DNA from 2 places in the Lactobacillus sp. ESL0681 genome. Region 1 is predicted to be linked to the other one. Evidence: riboswitches for the same ligand, from Rfam matches in the RefSeq annotation. Region 1 holds a riboswitch; the other holds the start of a gene.

The links. A riboswitch is a leader RNA that binds a small molecule or an ion and turns the genes downstream of it on or off. The one in region 1 is predicted to bind lysine.
Region 2: linked by a shared signal. The riboswitch ahead of lysA (diaminopimelate decarboxylase) and the one ahead of OZX59_RS06695 (ABC transporter substrate-binding protein/permease) in region 1 are both predicted to bind lysine.

What each region holds. Positions count from the first base shown of each region.
Region 1 covers NZ_CP113943.1:1,398,842-1,404,756, reverse strand. Annotated here, with positions in the region: gene OZX59_RS06700 (IS1182 family transposase) at 271-1,935, shown strand; lysine riboswitch at 2,691-2,868, shown strand; gene OZX59_RS06695 (ABC transporter substrate-binding protein/permease) at 2,985-4,604, shown strand; gene OZX59_RS06690 (ArgE/DapE family deacylase) at 4,623-5,780, shown strand; gene OZX59_RS06685 (YbhB/YbcL family Raf kinase inhibitor-like protein) at 5,789-5,915, opposite strand, start outside.
Region 2 covers NZ_CP113943.1:1,068,478-1,083,564, reverse strand. Annotated here, with positions in the region: gene OZX59_RS05220 (aminotransferase class I/II-fold pyridoxal phosphate-dependent enzyme) at 1-951, opposite strand, end outside; gene dapB (4-hydroxy-tetrahydrodipicolinate reductase) at 974-1,741, opposite strand; gene dapA (4-hydroxy-tetrahydrodipicolinate synthase) at 1,734-2,660, opposite strand; gene OZX59_RS05205 (N-acetyldiaminopimelate deacetylase) at 2,681-3,835, opposite strand; gene dapD (2,3,4,5-tetrahydropyridine-2,6-dicarboxylate N-acetyltransferase) at 3,841-4,551, opposite strand; gene lysA (diaminopimelate decarboxylase) at 4,562-5,854, opposite strand; lysine riboswitch at 5,939-6,120, opposite strand; gene OZX59_RS05190 (aspartate kinase) at 6,290-7,663, shown strand; gene dapF (diaminopimelate epimerase) at 7,656-8,648, shown strand; gene OZX59_RS05180 (ABC-F family ATP-binding cassette domain-containing protein) at 8,771-10,315, shown strand; gene OZX59_RS05175 (hypothetical protein) at 10,437-11,702, opposite strand; gene OZX59_RS05170 (hypothetical protein) at 11,946-12,242, shown strand; partial or broken gene OZX59_RS05165 (transposase) at 12,330-12,562, shown strand; gene OZX59_RS05160 (hypothetical protein) at 12,629-13,978, opposite strand; gene OZX59_RS05155 (helveticin J family class III bacteriocin) at 14,159-15,087, shown strand, end outside.

The DNA of each region.
Region 1 (5,915 bases):
ATAGCGTGCTTAAATAAACTTGTTTGTATAGTTTAGCGTCTTAATTTTTAATAAAATTAGAGTTCGTTAGATATAAATATCTTTTAAGTAAAACGTTAATAGCCTTAAAAATATAACTATAAAATATAAAAAAGTGTCTGGGAAAAAACTAGACCCTTAAAAGCAAAAAATCCGTTAGAACCTTTGCGTTCTAGCGGATTTTTCATATACATTCTAGCCTAACCTTGTTATTATTAAATTACTACAAAAAACAAAAAAGGTGGGCTTTTCATGTATCAAAATTATATCACAGGTCAAACTGCTTTAACACTTAACTTTGACTTTTCTATTCCTAAAAATCATCTTGCTCAGGTTATCAGTGATTTTGTCGACTCGATTCCTGCCGATGTGTTGCTGGAAGACAATTCAAATACTGGTCGGCCTGCCTATCACCCAGCAATGATGCTCAAAATACTACTCTTTGCCTATTCTAGACGCGTTTTCTCTGGTAGAAAAATTGAGCGGATGCTCACAGAAAACCTACCGATGATGGTCATAGCTAGTGGTAAACATATTTCATATCATACGATCAATAACTTTAGAGCTAGTAGCCATACCAATCAGCTGATTAAACAAGCTTTTGTCTATTTTACTAATCTTTTGCAAGCAGAAGGGTTGCTTAGAGAAGATGCTATCTTTATTGATGGGACTAAAATTGAAGCTGATGCTAACAAGTATACTTTCGTTTGGAAAAGAGCTGTCGAAAAGTTTCATACTAAGTTAAAGGCTAATGCAGTTGAGCTTTATGATGAATTGATTCAAAAAGAAGTAATCCAAGCGATTACTGAAGAAGAAGCACAAACTAGTCAGGGTCTGGCAATCATGGCAGAACAAACAGAAACTGCCATCAAGCAACTAGATGAAGCAATCGCGGCTGAGCCGAAAGTAATTCCTGGAGGTTCAACTAAAAAACGTCAAAGGCGAGGCCTTAAAAAAGTCTTGCATAAGTTGCGTCAGGATTTTATCCCCAGAGCAGAAAAGTATGAACAGGCGCAAGCAACTTTTGGTGAGCGTAATAGCTACTCAAAGACCGATCATGATGCCACTTTTATGCATATGAAAGAAGATCATATGAGGAATGGTCAGCTCAAACCCGGATATAATATTCAAGTGGCAACTACCAACCAATATGTAGTAGATTATGCACTTTATCCTAATCCAACAGACTTCAAGACTTTAGAACCTTTCTTAAAGCAAATGACAATTTTAGACAAGTTCCAGAACATCGTTGCCGATGCCGGCTATGGCAGCGAATATAATTATTCTATGCTTGAAAATGAGTATGAAGATAAACAATATTTTATTCCTTACAGCCTTTACGATAAGGAGCAGACTAGAAAGTATCAAAATGATCCCACCAAGTTGGCGAATTGGACTTATAATGAGCAAGAAGATTATTACCTTGACTGGCAAGGTGTGCGTTTTAATTTCAAACGTTATGGTAAGCGGAGGAATAAGAGTACGGGGTTAATCTCTGATCTAAAAATATATGAAGCAGATGAGTTTCAGTTAACAGCTGAATTAACTGAGCTAGCAAAAACTAAAAGTGGACGCCAAAGGCAGGTGCAATACAACCCCCATTGGCAATATTTAAAGGCAAAAGCTAAACAAACTCTTCAAAGTAGCGAAGGCAGACGGATCTATGGCTGTAGAAAAACGGACGTAGAGCCAGTCTTTGGACATATGAAGAACGTTTTTGGTGTGCGCAGAACACACTTGCGAGGAAAGAAAAAGGTCGAAACCGATGTAGGTTTGATGTTCATGATGATGAATTTGAGCAAATATTGGAGTAGAAGAGGTGGCGGAAAACTTCTTTTACAGAAAATAAGCAATAAAAAACAGATCAAGATTTTCTTATTACGAAAACTTGGTCTGTTTTTAAGTCTGAAAAGCTAGTTTTTTCCCAGACACTTAATTTTTTCATACAATACCAATATCCTATTTTTATAGCTATTTAAGCAATTGTATAAGTAATTTTAAAAAGAAAAAAGAATTCACTTGCATCAGCAAGAAACACATTCCTAAAATTAAAAAAGCTGTTTTATTAAACATTATCTTCCGCCCCCCTTTTTATAAAATTCTTTTAAGCAATATCTTGTTTTTGTATCAGCCATTGTATATCCATAATTTTATTTTGTCAAGCTCTATCAGTGGATATATTAGTGGCATTTTTTGTTGGTAATGAACTTTTATCATTGCCCTTTAGACCTTTGCTTATTTTTACCTTACTTGGTATTTTCTAAGCACTACTGCTTAAAATATTTTTTACTTAATCTTCTAAAACAAGAAAGTAGTATCGTCAAGATAGCTAAGAAAACAAAATTGAAGTTTTCATTAATCGGCTGAAAGATTATTACACAGATTGATAAAATCAGATAAATAGTAGTAGCTAGCACATTAATCATTTGTTTACTCATAATCATCAGTTCCAACATTTAATAATTCTAAATTATTTGTACAAATGCTACATACCAGTTTTGTATATAATTTATTATACATGAATTTTATTACACATTTACGGGTATACCAATTATAAATAGCGACCAATTTAACTTTATCAATAATACCATCCTGGGCTCATATAATCCTTTTAAAATAAAATTGACAAAAGGTTAATTCTAATCTATGATTCATATTAATTAAATAATTTCCAATGCAATAGAGGTCGCGATAATTACGAACTTGGTCTGAGCTTGCGCAAAGCTATGATGACTAAGCTAAGAATTGTCGCCGAAACGAAAAGGGTTTGCGTAAACTTTTCGTTGGGCTGCAAGAGCATATCTTGCAGACTGTCCCACGAAGCAAATCGTGGGGAGCGCTATCTGATTTATCTAAAGTTAATGAATGATTATTACCTCATTGTAGTTGTACTACAATGAGGTTTTTATTTTACGCTTTTTATTGTATTGGCTTTATTTGAAAGAATTTTTTCGGAGGTTTTCAAAATGAAGTCAAAAAATAATGGGTTAATTGCAATGATTGCAGTTATTTTCAGCATAATATGCGGAACCATGGCGACTAACACGCAAACTATGGCTGCTAAAAAAGATGGCAATACCCTGACCGTAGCAATGGAAGCTAATTATTCGCCAAACAATTGGACACAAACGACCAGTTCTAATGGCGCCGTTCCAATCGAGGGTTCCAATACTTATGCTAACGGTTATGATGTCAAAGTTGCTAAGATCATCGGTAAAAAATTGCACCGCAAAGTGGTAGTTGCCAAAACCGAATGGGACGGTCTCTTGCCAGCTTTAACCAGTGGCAAAGCTGACCTAATTATTGCAGGTATGAGTCCTACGCCGCAAAGAGCCAAAGCCATTGATTTCTCCAAGCCATATTGGAGTGGTACCTTTGTGGTAATTACTAAAGTCAATAATCCTTATGCTAAAGCCAAAAAGCTGACCGATTTTAAAGGCGCCAAGCTAACTTCGCAACAAGGTACCTTTCACTACAAGCTGATTAATCAGTTAAAGGGTGCCAAAAAGCAGCCACCTATGCGTGATTTTTCCGCAATGCGTCAAAGTCTAATCTCTGGTACCATCGACGGTTATATTGCAGATTCAACAGAAGCCATTTCTTTTAAATTAGTTGATCCAGATATCAAAGCAGTGCCGCTTAACAATATGAAGGGTTTTCACCTCACGCAGGATCAAATGGTATCTTGTATCGGTGTTGCGAAAACCAATCAAAAATTACGCAAAGAAGTCAATCAAGTTCTCGCAACTATTTCAACTGCTAAACGAAAAAAGCTAATGACAGCTGCTATTAAGGAGCAGCCTAAAACCACCCATGCTAAAAAGGGCCAGTCTACTAAGCAGACAAATTGGCTGATTGCAATGCTTGACCAGTACGGCGGTATGCTCATCAACGGCATTGGCATGACCTTACTGCTGGCAGCAGTTGGCACAATCGCTGGCTTCTTCATCGGTCTGCTTGTCGGTATCATTAGAACTATTCCGATACCCAAAAAGCGGTCTAAAAGATGGGGTCTAAAATTGCTTGACTGGCTACTGGCCGTTTATATTGAAGTCTTTCGTGGTACGCCGATGATGGTTCAGGCAGCAGTAATCTATTATGGCATTGCACAGTTTTGGCATTTAAATATTGATCGAACAGTAGCAGCACTACTGATTGTTTCTATTAATACTGGCGCCTATTTAGCCGAAATTATTCGCGGCGGGATCACTTCTACACCGCAAGGACAATTTGAAGCCGCTAGTGCCTTAGGCATGACTCATAGTCAAAAGATGTGGCATATTATCTTGCCGCAGGCTATTAAAAATTGCTTGCCGTCAATCACCAACGAATTCATCGTTAACATCAAAGATACTTCTGTTTTGAGTATTATCTCTGTTTCCGAGCTATTCTTTGTTGGTTCCACCATTGCCAGTCAGACCTTTAAGTTTTTCCCGACCTACCTCACCATTTCAGCCATCTACTTAATCCTGACCTTCACTATTACCAGAATTTTTAATTTAATTGAAAAGCGCCTTAATGGTAAGCAAAATTACAATCTAATGGCTAACCAAGTGCAAGTTGGCCAAACCCAATCACATAATTAATTAAGAGGAGTAACCAAAATGAATCAGCAACAACAAATCAAGCTATTACAGCACTTAATCCAAATCCCTACGATTGATGACCATGAAAAGCAGGTCGTTGACTACGTAGCCAGTCTGTTTGCCCCCTATGGCGAACGTGTTCGGTTCACTCGGATTCCTTATCAAGGAGATCGTGAAAGTGCGGTAATTTCAATTGGACCAACAGATGGTAATTTCAAGTTAGGCTTTTCCGGTCATATGGACGTAGTTAACTTGGGCAATCCTGCTGCTTGGCATGATGATCCTTTTTCTGGGAAATTATACGATCATGATACTAAAATCTATGGACGCGGCACTACCGATATGAAGAGCGGACTAGCAGGAATGATCAGTACTCTGCTAACTTTACTTGAAGAAAACGTACCTTTAAGCGGTGAATTACGCTTGTTAATGTCAGTTGGTGAAGAAACTGGTCAATGGGGTTCAGAGGAATTAACTAAACAAGGCTATGTCGATGATTTAGATGTTTTAATCATTGGTGAAGATACCACCGATCTCAATATCTCTTATGCTAGCAATGGCGATATTGACTATACTGTCACTTCTCAAGGTGCAGTTGCCAGGACTGATCAAGTTGGCGTCTTAAATGCCATTGATAATATGTATGATTTTATCAACTTGGCAAATCAAAAATTACGAAATTTACCACGCGTCGATCCAAAAATGGGGCCTGTAATCCACAATATCACCATGATTTCTGGTGGTGACCAGATTAACAATATGCCCAGCAAAGTCACTGCTCGGGGAAATATTCGGATCAATCCGTTATACACCGTCGCAGATATTCAGGCAGTTTTAACAGACGTTCTAAATGAAATAAATCAATTGCCGCGACACCAATTTACGCTGCAATACGATTACCTCGGTGAGCCCGTCATGGGAGATAAACATAACGAGTATCTCTTAGCCGCCCAAGAAATGATGAGTGACATTGTTGGTCATCGCGTCAAACTAGTAACTGAATCAGGTACAACTGATGCTTCTAAATTTAGCCAGAGTCCTACCCCACCAGTTATGCTAGTAGCGGGACCTGGTAATGCTTCAGCACACAAAGTTAACGAATACGTTGATGTTGCAGAATACTTATCAGCTTGCGAATTTTATGAAAGATTTGCCAGAAAATATTTGACTAAATAAATAATTATTCATCGTTTAAAACTACCAGTTAACTGCCCTGCTTGAATAATTTTACCCTGACTTGCCTTGAAAAATTGACGCTTATTAGCACTAGTAGGTAAATCCAAATATTCCGCTAAAGAATAAACAGTAAAT
Region 2 (15,087 bases), 330 kb from region 1:
CAAGCCTAATTTGGTTAAGCCATCGCTCAAAACTTGCTGGCGTTCGGTGTATATTTTGACAGCAGCTTGTGGATCTAGGTCACCAGCAGGCGATAGTGCTTCTGTAGCGGCTGCTTGAGTAGTATTAGCCACGGTGGTAACTAAAAGAGCATGAGTCGTGGTCATCTTTTTGATAATTGCTTGCGGACCAGCAAGATAACCGATTCTGTAGCCCGTCATTGCGTGTGACTTTGATAAGCCGTTAATTAAAATAGTTCGCTCGGGAATAACACGAGCAATCGAGTAATGTTTTTGCGCTTTATAAAGTAATTCGCTATAAATTTCATCAGAAATTACATAGAGCTGCTGACTGGCTAAAAGCGAGCCGAGTTGTTTAATTAATTTAGGTGGGTATTCACGCCCGGTTGGGTTATTAGGATAATTTAAAATAATTCCTTTTGCTTGTGGATGTCGCTTTAAAGTTCGCTTAAGTGCTTCAGGAGTTAGAAGATAATCGTCATCTGCAGTATTAATAGTCACAGCTGTTATTCCAAATAGCTGCAATAAGGAAAAATAAAGAGCAAAGATAGGAGTTGGCACAATCACTTCGTCGCCAGGATTAAAGAGAGAAATAATTGCGGTGGCGATTGCTTCGGTTGCACCAACGGTAATGATAATTTCGCTATTAGGATTATAAACTAGTTCTTGTTTGCGCTTAAGATAAGCACTGATTGCCTTACATAACTGGAGATTTCCAGCTTGTCTGCCATAATGGGATTCATTATTTTCAATGCTGTGAATGGCAGCTTGCTTAACATGTTCTGGAGTATTTAAGTCAGGTTCTCCTAAAGTTAATTTAATAATTTCTGGAATATCTGAAATTTCTTGGTCAAACTTCCGGATAGCTGAAGGGGTGGTAACAGCCAAGCGCTGATTTTCAATCTCGATTAAGTCTGTAGCTAATTGTGGCATGATATTTTCTTCTTTCTTCCTATTATATAAGGTTCTCTAAGCCAATAACTAGGTTATGCAAGTCGCTAACTTTTTCAAGCGCTAATCTAACCCCGTGCATGAAGGAATGGCGATCAAAAGAATCTTGTCTAATCGTTAAAGCTTCACCGTCGCCGCCAAAGAGCACTTGTTCATGGGCAACGTAGCCGGGTAAACGAACTGCGTGGATAGGAATGCCATATTTGTCAGCACCACGTGCGGGATTATTTGCAAAGTTTGCTTCGGGTTGATGATTGCGATTTTGCGCGATGATTTGCGCGGTTTGAATGGCAGTTCCTGAAGGCGCATCTTTTTTATCGGCATGATGCATTTCGATAATCTCGGCATCTGGAAAGTAAGCAGCTGCAATTTGAGCAAATTTCATTAATAAAATGGCTGATAGACCAAAGTTGGGGGCAATAATACCGCCAACTTTTTTATCGGTTGCTAAAACTTGTAGTTTAGCAGCTTGTTCGTCGGTTAAGCCGCTAGTACCAATTATGGGTTTAATGTTGTGTTCTATGGCAAATTTGGTATTGTCATAAACAGCGCTCGGAACAGTAAAATCAATCCAAATGTCATACTGACCAGTAATATCAGTCAACTTTTTAAACATTTTGACAGATGAAGCTAACTGATAAGTGGCGGGATCTAGGCTAGTTAGATGCGGCGCTAACACACCAGTTATTTCGTAATCAGGTAAAGAGTCGATCAACTTAACAACTTCTTGTCCCATTGAACCGTTAAAACCGGCTAAAAATACTTTAAGCATGATTTTCTCCTAACGTTAAAACAAGCGGCGCAGCTAAATTATAATTGGGTAGTTCAAGTGCCTGGGCTAATTGTTGTTTTTCGGATTCGTTTAAATCAACAATTGGTAAGCGGCAGCTACCAGTATGAAAACCTTGGGCGTTCAAAACAGCTTTTACTCCAGAAGGTGATGGAAATAAAAATAATGCGTCCATCTTTGGGGTAAGGAGCCGCTGCCAACTACCGGCTTCAGCAATCTTACCAGCTTTAAGCGCCTGATACATTTGCGTCATTTGGTCACCATAAAGATGGGAAGCAACAGAAATAATTCCCTGAGCGCCAATTACTTTAGCGACTAAAGCTTGCTTATCTTCACCGCTATATACTAAAAAGTCGCTTGGTGCATGTTCTACGAGATATTCTAAATCTTCGGTGGTAGTACATTGCTTAACGCCGATAATGTTGGGATGCTTTGCTAATTGTAAAACCGTTTCGTTAGTCATCGTGACACCAGTGCGACCGGGAATATTATAAATTATGATTGGTAAGTCTGAATGATCAGCGATTGCAGTAAAATGGGCCAACATCCCGCGCTGATTAGGCTTGTTGTAATATGGTACGACCACGAGTAATGCATCAATCCCAGCAATTTGACTGACTTTTTGAGTTAACTCGATAGTCGCTGCGGTATTGTTAGAACCAGTGCCAGCGATAATGGGTACCCGACCTGCTACGATTTCAACGGCTTTTTGATAAAGCGCGATTTTCTCATCATAAGTTAGCGTAGCAACTTCGCCAGTTGTACCGCCAAAGACAAAGCCCTGACTGCCATGGGCAATTAAATGGTTAACTAGTTGCTTAAGACCAGCATAATTAAGCGATCCATCGTCATTAAAAGGGGTAATAATCGCAGTTATAATTTCTGCTTCTTGTAGTAACATTTTTATTTTTCCTTCCTATATTATAAATTCGCCATTCGATATTCTAGAAAACCAATAACGGTTTTGACGCCGATCATGATTGCGCGTTCATCCGGTACAAAAGTAGCTGAATGTAGTGCACTAGTTTTGCCAACTCCTAACCAGAACATGGTGCCGGGAATTTTGCTTAGAAGATAACCAAAATCTTCGCCAGTCATGGCAGGGGATGTTTTGACAAAATCAATATCGGATTTTTGCTGTAAAAAATTAATTAATTGCTTAGTTAATTTAGGATCATTTTTCACTGGGAAATAACCGCCTTGGTTAAAGTCAAGTTTTACTTGTGCGTTATAACTTGTAGCAATTCCTTGAGCAATTGCTTGCAGACGCTGTTTAATTTGCTCAATAATTGGTTGGCTTAAACCGCGAATAGTCCCTTCGATATGAGCACTGCCAGCGATGGCATTGCGTACACTGCCAGCAGTCATTTTTCCTAGGGTAATGACGCCAGCCTCTAAGGGATCAATACTGCGCGAAATGATTGTCTGTACTTGGTTGACGAATTCTGCTGCTGCGACCACCATGTCATTAGCATTTTGGGGATAAGCGGCATGACCATCTCGACCGTAAAAGTCGACGTTAATTTCGGTTGTTCCGGCAAATAAGGTTCCAAGACATGTACCAATACTACCTGTTGCAAGTTTAGGCGTATCGTGCAATGCGTAGATTTCAGTAATGTGTGATTTTCCTTGAAAAAGTCCAAGATCATAAGCTAATTTAGCGCCACTTTCACTTTCTTCGGCAGGTTGGAAGAAAAAGACTAAATTATCAGTAGGTTGCTGATCAGCAAAATAGCTGAGAATGCCCAGAGCAACACTCATGTGGAGATCATGACCACAAGCATGCATTATGCCGGGATGGGTTGATTGAAATGGCAGCCCAGTTTGTTCGCTGACTGGTAGTCCATCAATATCAGCACGATAACCAAGCGTTTTGTGCGGATTTTTACCCTGAACGTAAATCATAATGGCAGTTGGCAACTCAGAAAATTCCTTGATTGTTAGGTATTGTTGCGGGAAGCTGCTAATAATTTTTAACAGTAACTTGTGGGTTTCATGTTCTGCTAAAGCCAGCTCAGGGATTTGATGGAGTTGTCTTCTAATCTTAATTAATTGTTGTTCATTGAGTGCAGGCATTTAAGTCACAACTTTCGCAGCTGATCTTCTAAGCCAGTTTTACTTTTAGTCTTAAGATCTACTTGTTTGATTACTTTAGCAGGAACACCTGCGACCACTGCATTTGGTGCAACGTCTTTGGTAACAATGGCCCCTGCTGCAATTACAGCGCCACTTCCGACTGTAATTCCTTCTAAAACTACGGCGTTAGCGCCAATTAACACATTATCGCCAATCATTACTGGCTGGGCAGAGGCAGGTTCGATGACACCAGCAATTACGGCATTAGCGCCAACATGAACATTTTCGCCGATAATTGCTCTGCCACCGATAACCGCGCCCATATCAACCATGGATTTAGCGCCGATTTCGGCACCAAGATTAATGACTGCCCCCATCATAACAACGGCTTGTTTACCAATCGTTACTTGGTCACGTATAATTGCCCCTGGTTCAATCCGAGCGTCCACTTCTTTAAGATCTAACAATGGCAGTGCAGAATTACGGGCCTCATTTTCAATATGATAATCGCTGATGAGTGCTGCATTTGCTTGCAAGCACTCTTTAACTACCGGCCAGTCGCCAAATAGTACGCCGATTTTGTCATCTAAAAAAGCTTGAATGGTTGAGGGAATAGCTAATTGCTGTAATTTTCCCTGTAAAAAAACTTTAACTGGAGTTGTTTTATCTGCATTGCTAATCAAATTAATTAATTCTTGTGCATCTTTTTTCATAATTTTGCCTCGCTTAATTGAGATAATCTAAATCTAGTCGAATTAAATCGCTAGCGGTTTCTCGTTTAACTACTAGCTTTGCTTGTCCGTTTTCTGCAAAAACCACTGCCGGTCGTCCAACTCGGTTATAGTTGGAGGCCATCGAATAGCCATAAGCTCCAGTGGCTAGCACTGCTAAGATATCTTCCGGACTAATATCTGGTAGTGGTTGGTTTTTCACTAAAATATCTCCTGATTCGCAATAACGACCAGCAATGGTCACGGTTTGGGTTGGTGCAGCTAGAGGGTTGCTCGCTAGGAGCGCTTGATACTTAGCTTGGTAAAGACTCGGTCGAATGTTGTCGCCCATGCCGCCATCAACGCTGATATAGGTTCTGAGATTAGGAATTTCTTTGCGCGCTCCAATGGTATAGAGACTATAACCAGCAGCACCTACGATTGCGCGACCTGGTTCTAGCCAAATCGCTGGTAAATTTAAATTAGTCTCAGCGATTTCAGCTTTTAAGTCGGTCACAATTTGATGAATAAAGCTTTTGGGTGGTAATGGATGATCATTTGCAGTGTATTGAATGCCAAAACCACCGCCCAAATTTAAAACTGCTGGTTGATAGCCATATTTTTCTTGCCAATTAGCAGACAGTTTGACTAGTTTTTTTACTAAGGCACTAAAGCCGTTAACCGCCATAATCTGTGAACCGATATGGGCATGATAGCCAATTAAATGCAAATGTTGACTAGCTAACACTTGTTTTAAAGCTTGTTCTGCTTGTCTTGAAGCAATATCAAAGCCAAACTTGCTGTCAACTTGCCCAGTTTGGATGTATTCGTGAGTGTGAGCAGTAATTCCAGGTGCTAGTCGCAACATGACATTTATTTGGCTGGCAGTTCCAGCTAATAATTGCTCTAAAAGTGTTAATTCGTAAAAGTTATCGACAATAATCGTCCCAACGTGCTGGTCGAGAGCTAGCTTTAGTTCAGCACGGGTTTTATTGTTCCCATGAAAACTGACCTTTGCCATGGGAAAGCCCGCTGCAACAGCAGTCATTAGTTCACCGCTGGAAACTACGTCAAGGTGCCCTTGTTCTTGATTGATAACCTGGTCAATTGCCTTGATTGCTAGTGCTTTTGAAGCATAACTAATTTCGTAATTGATCTTGGTTTCATCAAAAGCGGCTTGAAATTGCTCAAACTGATGTCTGATTTTGGTCACATCATAAACGATTAATGGTGTACCAAAATTATGAGCTAAGTCGATGGCGTCACAACCGCCAATTGTCAGATGTCCTTGTGTATTTGTCTTAACCAAGCTACATTCCTCCAGCTTTACTAACTAAAAAAGGTTCTTTTGTTTACGCTTGAAACAAAAGAACCTTTAAATTTTTGGGATCAATTTGTCGATAGCGCTCCGCAGATTTATTCTGCGACAGTTCATAGTCTCTTAAACTATGCCCCAGCAACTAATCACTTGCTTATTACGATTAGCACTTCGGCAATTTCCCCTTTCAGTTGGCTTCAACGCTAAGCAAAAGCTCGGTCAACTTACTGATGGTTATTGCAACCTCATTCGATAGTGCAAATACTAACTTCTTTTGGTCAGCATGTCAAGAGACTTGGATTAAAATTATTTTTTGACTAGAAAATAAAAATCAGCTGAGTTGCAGATTATAAAATACATGCTAGAATGGCAACTAATCATTTTTGATTTTAAAAATTGACCATTGGAAAAGGAGTTTTAGTGCAAATGAAAGTTGTAAAATTTGGCGGTAGCTCGCTAGCAGATGGTAAGCAGGTCCAGAAGATAATTAAGATTATTCAAGCAGATTCAGAGCGCAAAGTTATCGTTACGTCTGCACCAGGGAAAAGATTTCCTGACGATCGCAAAGTAACAGATTTGTTAATTGTATATGCCAAAAAAACGTTGAAAAACGAGAATACAGCAGTCATCCAAACTGAAATTTGGGCGCGGTATCAGGCAATTGCTGATTATTTTGATCTTGAAACAGAAGAACTTGCGGCGTTAAAGCAAATTTTATTACAACTGCCTAAAAATAAATATCCTAATGATGATTATTTAATGGCAGCGTTTAAGGCTCATGGTGAAATCTTAAATGCACAGTTATTGACGCTAATTTTAAGAAAACTGCGCATTTCTGCCCACTTTGCTGACAGTGCCAAATTAGGAATCACCGTTTCAGCTAATCCACAAGATGCACAAGTTTTGGAAGAAACTTATGAGCATTTAGCTAATTTTCAACTTCCTAGAGGATATATTGTAGTTCCCGGCTTTTATGGTCTAACTAAATCTCAGCAAATCGCGACGTTTTCACGTGGTGGCTCAGATATTACGGGAGCGATTCTAGCACGCGGTTTGCATGCTGATGGTTATGAAAACTTTACTGATGTTGATGCAATTTATGCAGCCGATCCAGCGATAGTAAAACAACCACGGGCAATTAAACGTATGACTTATCGGGAATTGCGGGAGTTGTCATATGCTGGATTTTCAGTTTTTCATGATGAAGCGATATTACCAGCAATTGCTGCTAACATTCCCATTGAAGTTAAAAATACTAATCATCCACTGGCACGAGGAACAGTGATTGTTCCAGCGAAAAATTTCAAGCCTGATACGATAGTTACTGGGGTAGCTGCTGATAGTCATTTTTCCGCTTTATATATTCATCGATATTTATTGAATAAAGAGGTTGGATTTACCCTGAAACTACTACAAATATTTTATAAGTATCATATCTCGTATGAACATATGCCTTCTGGAATTGATGACTTAACGGTGATTTTTGATCAGCGGCAATTTACGGCTGAGCTTCGTCAAAAAATGTGCCGTGACATTCAAGAGCAATTGCAACCAGACCACCTTGAGTGGATTGATGATTATGCCATTATCATGGTTGTGGGAGAAGGAATGAGAAGTAAAGTTGGCGTTATGGAGCAAGTGATTGAATCGTTAGCTAAGAAAAAGATTGGAGTTTATATGATTAATCAGGGAGCTTCACGTATTTCAATGATGTTAGGAACTAGACGAGTAGATGCGCCTGAAGCAGTTCGGCAAATTTATCATAATTTTTTTGAAAATGAGGTAAGAATAAATGATTAGTCTGCAAAAAGTCCACGGCTCACAGAATAGTTTTTTTATTTTAGATCAAACAGTCCTGAAACAACCGTTAACTATTAGTGAATTACAACAATTAGCAATTAACATAACCAACCATGCGTCAGGCTTGCTTGGCGGCAGTGACGGCTTACTAGTCATTGATCAGGCAACTAATGCCGATGCACTAGCACAGATGAAGATATTTAATCGCGATGGTTCTGAGGCACTGATGTGTGGGAATGGCTTGCGGACGGTGGCGCGCTATTTAGCTGAAAAATACAGAGAAACAGCATTTATTGTACAAACACCGCAGGCCGACCTGCAAGTCAAGCGTTATCCAGATTTAGCACCTAGTGTGCCAGCTTTTAGTGTGGAAATAGCTCCGGTTTCGTTTGCACAAGCGGATTTGCAATTTGCTAATTTTGGTCTAAGCAAAATCATTAACCAAAAATTGCCGCAGCTTAATTCAAATTTAGCTTTTACCGCAATTGCTGTGCCTAATCCACATTTAATCAGCTTTGTTCATGATATTAAGTTAGCACATCGTGAACTTGGAGAATTAGGTCATAAGTTGAATCAAGCTAACCCTTATTTTCCAGCTGGTGTAAATGTTAGTTTTGCTCAAATTTTAGGAAAAAATCGATTATTTGTGGAAACTTATGAGCGAGGCGTTGGTTTTACTAATGCTTGTGGAACGGGAATGTCGGCAACTAGCTTAGCTTTTTATTTAAATTATCCTACGCAAGTTCAATTAGAACAGCTAATAACTGTATATAATCCTGGTGGCGTGGTTCAGACGCAGATTCATCAGACTGAAAGTGGTTATTGGTTAGAATTAATCGGAAATGCGACGGTAACACATGAAATTCAAATTCCAGAAGAACAACTTCATCAAGCGTGCTTTAATCTTGACCAGATAGAAATCACCCAAACCTCTGAACAGGTAGCTTACGAAAAATTTGTAGATAATAAGCGGGTTGGCGATTAAATTTAGTAAATGTTGTAATACTTATATTTAAGTTTATGCAATTTATCTTGGTCTCCAGCAAAAAAGACAACTTTATTATATACTAGAACGAGTTGTATTTTTTCAGCTTAAGGGGATAGCCAATGAGTTTATTAACGGTTAAAAATTTAGGACAGAGTTTTGTGGATAAAACTTTATATGAAGCTGCAAACTTTGTCCTTAATAAAGAAGATCACATGGGAGTGACTGGTCAAAACGGCGTGGGTAAGTCAACTTTGATAAAAATTTTGACTGGAGAAATGTTGCCGGATACTGGACAAGTTAAATGGCAAAATAAAATTTCGGTAGGTTACCTAGATCAGTATGCTAAATTGACGCCGGGAGTAACTATTCGGGCTTTTTTGCGTACAGCTTTTGCTGGGCTTTATCAAAAAGAACAAGAATTAAATGACTTATATGTGCAGTATGCTACTGATGGTGATGAAGAGTTACTGACTAAAGCAGGTAAATTGCAAACTTACTTAGAAGAGAATAACTTTTATCAAATTGATACTGAAATTGAGCGGGTTGCTTCAGGATTGGGTCTGGCAGAGCTTGGCTATGACCATGATGTAGCACAACTTTCGGGTGGTCAACGTTCTAAAATTATTCTGGCGAAATTACTGTTAGAAACGCCTGATGTTTTGCTGTTAGACGAGCCAACTAACTATCTTGATGTGGGTCATATTGATTGGCTAGTTGATTATTTGAATGATTTTGCCGGTGCTTTTATTGTCGTTAGCCATGATTATGATTTCTTAGGACGAATAACTAACTGCATTATTGATGTGGATTCTGGCACAATTACCCGTTACACTGGAACGCTGAAACAGGCAATGAAGCAAAAGGCTGCTAATCGAGAGACTTACCTTAAGGCCTATGCTAATCAGCAGCGCAAAATTGTGAAAACGGAAGCCTACATTCGTAAGAATAAGGCGGGAACAAGGTCTAAGAGTGCCAAGTCACGTGAAAAGCAATTAGAGAAAATGACGGTTCTGAATCCGCCTAAGTCTAATCGGCAAGCCCACTTTGACTTTCCGTATGTGGCAACAGCTTCTAATCTGTTATTGCAGACCCAAGATTTAGTGATCGGTTATGAACAAGCCTTGGTTAAAGAAGCTTTTAACTTTTCGGTTGGTGGCAATGAGAAGGTCGCGATTACTGGTTTTAATGGAATTGGTAAAACGACACTATTGAAGACTTTACTTGGTAAGCTAGAGCCAATCTTTGGTAACTTTGAATTGTCAACGACTGCCAAAATAGCTTATTTTAAGCAAGATTTGACTTGGCCAAATAATAATATGACACCGTTGCAATATCTCCAAGAAGAATTTGATCGTAAAAAGCCCAAAGAATTGCGAGGAGCACTAGCAAGACTAGGTGTAACTGCCCAGCAGGCAATGAGCCCGCTTAAAAAGTTGTCGGGTGGTGAGCAGGAAAAGGTTAAGCTGGCTAAGATGCAATTTGAGCCTGCTAACTTGTTGTTTTTGGATGAACCAACTAATCATTTGGATCGTGATACTAAAGAAGCCTTGCGCAAAGCCATAGTTAATTTTCCAGGTGGTGTAATCATTGTGAGCCATGAACGTGACTTTTTTGAAGGTGATTGGATTGATAAGACGATTGATATTGAAACGATGAATCAATAAATTATAGAGGAACAGTTTGATATCGCTTATTTATTAGCAATTAATACTTGGCGTTCTATTAAGAAGTATTTGTGGGAAAAAATAAAAAAGCGATTCAATAAGAATCGCTTTAAGATAATTATTAATCTAATGGCACATCATCAATAGTAAAAGTACATTTACCTATTTTGGGTAATTTAACTGTTGGTGGTACTAGGATAATTTGGGTAACACCATAGTTATTTTCTTCAGTGCTAGGACAGAAGTATGCACCTATTTTATATCCTTTAAAGTCGTTGAATTTCTTATGCTGACGTTTTAAGTCTTTTGCAATTTCTTTTTTAGCAGCTTCGTAGATTTCTTCATCACTTTTTCCTTCTGTGTATGTTGAATCTTTCCAACCTAACATGCTCCTAACAAAAACCACTTTTTTCTTATAATTTTTACCAAGAATATCTTTGCAAATGTCATCGTAGTGTTCTGGATAGTCAGCGGATACATCAAAATATGATTGGTACAAATTGGCAGCTAATTGAACTTGATCATTTTTGATAGTTCCAGGAAAGAGACTTATTAACTCATCGTTACGTTTTGTATCAATATATTCAGAAGAAGTTACCCCAGCATAATTTTTGGGATCATAAAATACGGTCGGTAACTTAGTTGGTGTTGACTCAGGTGACTTTAATAGAACAATAGTCTGTTTATTTTTTGGATCTACATAAGCACCAATCTTATAACCATTAAAGTCGGTAAAGGTTTTGTTATATTTAGTTAATTCCTTTTTTAATTGGTTGTATATAAAGTTTTTAAAGTCACTTTGATTATTTAATTTTGTGTAACTTGTCAATTGTATACAACCCTCAGCTCCAATTACATAGTGGTCAAAAAGGTCAGCAGCTAACTGAGTCTGCTTATCATGAATAGTATTTGGAAATAGACTAATTACCATATTATTTAAAGTGCTATCAATATTCTTGGTATCTATTCCGTCTAAATTTGCTGGATCTATCGGATTATATAAGAATGCTGTAGCAGTAGAGGTGTTAGTAGCTACATATTTTCCCTTAGTTAAATAACCATGCCAGACATAACCAGAGTGCTTTTTGTTGCCACTTCTGACCTTATAATAAATAGCTTTAGTTGAGTCATGCTTTATAGTAACTGAAGCTGAAGCATACCAAGTTGTGTGTGGATAATTTTGCAAGTTACCTATAGTTTTGGTATGTTTTTTATTCCAAATCTTGACACTTTTGTCAGGGTCTTTAGCATGATAAGGCTTAGTCTTTGAGTAATTCTTTTGTTTGACAACGTGGTAAGTTGCAGCTTGCACCGATTGCACATTAGCTTGGGTATTAATTAGTGCACAAACGGTAGTTAGTAAGGCAATAACTTTAGTTCTTTTCATATGTAAGTCCTTTCTCAATAAATTGTTAAATTAGTTATACCACAATTACCTAAAATTTGCCGTTTATTTCCCTAAAGTTTGCCAACTAATTGCCGATTTTATTACTAAATTGATCGGTACGGCTTAAACATCTTAGAACGCCCGTATACCAACTATTCCATAGAGTTTAAAGCGCAAGCTAGTTAATCAAATCATGAATCTTTAGGTAGTATTGCCCTAGACTTAGGGCTTAAAAGCGGTGGTATGTTAGCCAATTTGGTACGTTCTTATCAAGAAAACGGGTATAATGTTGTTATTAAACCGAAAGGACGCCCTAAACATGACTCCCAAAGAAAAGCTGATCAAGCAGGAAAATCAAGCCTTATGTCAAGCGAACTTGAAGCTTACCGTCGTGATCGGCGTTACATCTTGCTTAAATCATATTTAACACCTTACAGTAAGCTAGAAGTTAAAAAAGTTAAGTATTATCAACATTTAAAAGACTGCCTAACGCAAGAGCAGCTTGTGGTAGAAGGATCCAAAATTGCAGGCGACTTATGATTTAATGCAGGACTTGAGTAAAGCATTAACTGAACATAATCCTGAGCAAATGGCTAAATTATTTAACTGCCAAACCGATGTGGGCCTGTGGGCTGGCAGATGAAAATAACGCTTAAGACCTTAAACGTAATCGAAAAGCTGTATTTAATGTGGTTATTTGCAAGTATTCTAATGGCTGCGTTGAAGGAACTAATCGCAAGATTAAGCAAATTCAGCGCACAGCTTATGGCTATCGTAACTTTTCCAACATGACTGCTAGAATTATGTTAGAAGCAAAAAATACCGTGCTAAAAGAAAATACTTTAAGCATGATTGCCTAAAGTATTTCAAATTAAATATTATTCTCCATCAACAGGATTTGCAAAAGAGCCGTTTTTTTCAGATACTCAATTCAATTTAACATCATCAAGGCCAAAAGTTAGATTACCTACATTAGGTAACCTAACTTTTGGTGGTACTAAAATTACTTCAGTTTCACCATATTTATCAACATGATCATCATGTATAGGACAGATATAAGCCCCTATGCGATAACCTTTAAAATCTGCAAATTTTTTATGCTTTTTCTTTAAAGCTACTTTTAGCTTATTTTTAGTTATACTATAGATTTCTTCATCATTATAATCTCCGCTATTAATATAGGTGTCTAAAACTATCGCTGATTTATAGCCTTTTTTCCCGAGCAAGTCTTTAAGCGTCTTATTATGATAATCAGGTCCTTCACTATCATCCGGATCTGGAATAGTATCTGGATAAGATAAGTCTGCTGCTACTTGTACTTGCAAATTTCTATTTGTTTTTGGAAAAAGACTAATTAATTTATTATTCAGGTTTTTGTCAATCTTTGTAGAATTGATAGCGTCGCCAGTACCCCAATTAGAATCAATTGGATCATAAAACATAGTATTTTGCCTTGGTAATTGGACCTCAGGTGGAATTAAATAAATAACCGCTTTTCCATAAAAATCTCCTGTCACTCCAGTAAACTTATCCTTGATTTTTGGAAAAACGTAAGCGCCTATACGATAACCTTTAAAACTATTTAGTGTTTTTCCTTGTTTTTGTAGTTCTTTACTTATTTGTTCCTTTTCAAAAGTCAACAAATTGTCAGAGGTTCCTGTATATGGCTTTTCAACATTAATTTTGGTAATAAGCTTAAGATTATCTTCGCCTAGTTCAGTTAGTTCTTCTTCTTTAGCTATATCTTCTGGCGACCCAACATGTAACTGAGCGCGAGTTGCTTGTAGATTAGCTGCTAATTGAGCCTGTTTATCTGGGATAACTTCTGAAAATAATTGAGTAATTTTTTGATTGACCTTTTCATCAACACACTTTTCAGGTATTGGTACAGTATCACCACTTAAACAAAATTGTTTAGGTACCATTGCACCTTCGGTTAAATACCCTCGCCAAACATAACCTGAAATTGTATTATCGTCATTACTTATTTTGTAAAAAGTGGATTTTTTATTACCATGTTTAAATTTTACTGAGTCCGAAACATACCAATTTTTGGATTCCTGGCTTTTTAAATTATTTAATTTTTTTGTGTGCTTTTTATTCCAAATGGGTGCACTTACCTTCGGATTTTTAGTACGATACCGTCCGTGTGGATGATTAGAAGACTGCTTAATTATTTTATAAGTAGCTGCATGAGAGGTTTGTGGAAATAATGCTATGCATGAGATTAATGCAACTATACTTACACATTTTTTTATAAAGCTTTCTGGTTTCATTTTTGTAGTTCCTTTAATTTAGTGTTGCTTACGTTATATCATATTTGCCGAAAATTTGCATAATTATTTCCGCAATAGCAGATATTGTTGCAGTAATATTGAAACTGAATTAAGTAAGAACTTAATTCTTTCAGCTGAAATTTTTTGTTATTAATTGTTTATTGAAAGGAACTACATAAAATGGCAATAGATAAAAATCCTATTATTAAGCACGGTAATGATGGGTTACATTTAAAATACAAATTAACTGGATTACCATATAAAAATGTTGTACAAAATTTTTTTATTGGAAGTAAATATGTTTATGCACTTCAGTTACATAGCAGCAATGGCGGTTATGGTAAAGACGCATATATTAGTAGAACTAAAAAACCTGCAGAAAGTTCAACTTATCAAACCGTTGATTTTACTGGAGCTAAAGTTGTACACATGAGAAACTTTGGACACGGTCAAACATTGGATTTCTTTAAAGATGGTGTAAATTCTTATTTGCTTATTGCTACAGAAGCAGATCAAACTTCAACTTATCCATCCAAAAATAATCCCAACAAGTTTGTTAAAAAATATTGGGATCTACAATTAGCGAGACTTAATTTTAACAACCCAGGAACAATTAACACTAATACATCAGTAGTTAGACTTGCTCATATTGATAAAGCTGTTGGTATGACAGGTGGCTTAAAACGTGTAGGTGGAGCAATAAGTAAAGGAAATAACTATTCTGAATTACTGGTTGGTGCTGTTGATAAACAGAATAATGGCTATTTTGCTCGTTATGATATGGATCTTATTAATCAACAAATGGATGAAAGAAGTAAAACATATTTAGAAACTATTCCTCAAATTTCAAGTAATTTGCAACCTATTCCTGGCTTAGGTAGCACAGCATTACCTCAAGCCTCTATTCAAGGCTTTGAATTAGATAATTACGGAAACATTTATGTTTCATCTGGAACTGAAACTCCATATTATGCAACACCTGAATCATCTCCATCAGTTACTAGATTCAGACCTAATAACTCATGTAGAAGCCTAGTTTTAAATAATAGCAAATGGTCAGAATGGTGTACAGGAACCCATGCTATAGAAACCGAAGGAATCCAACTTAC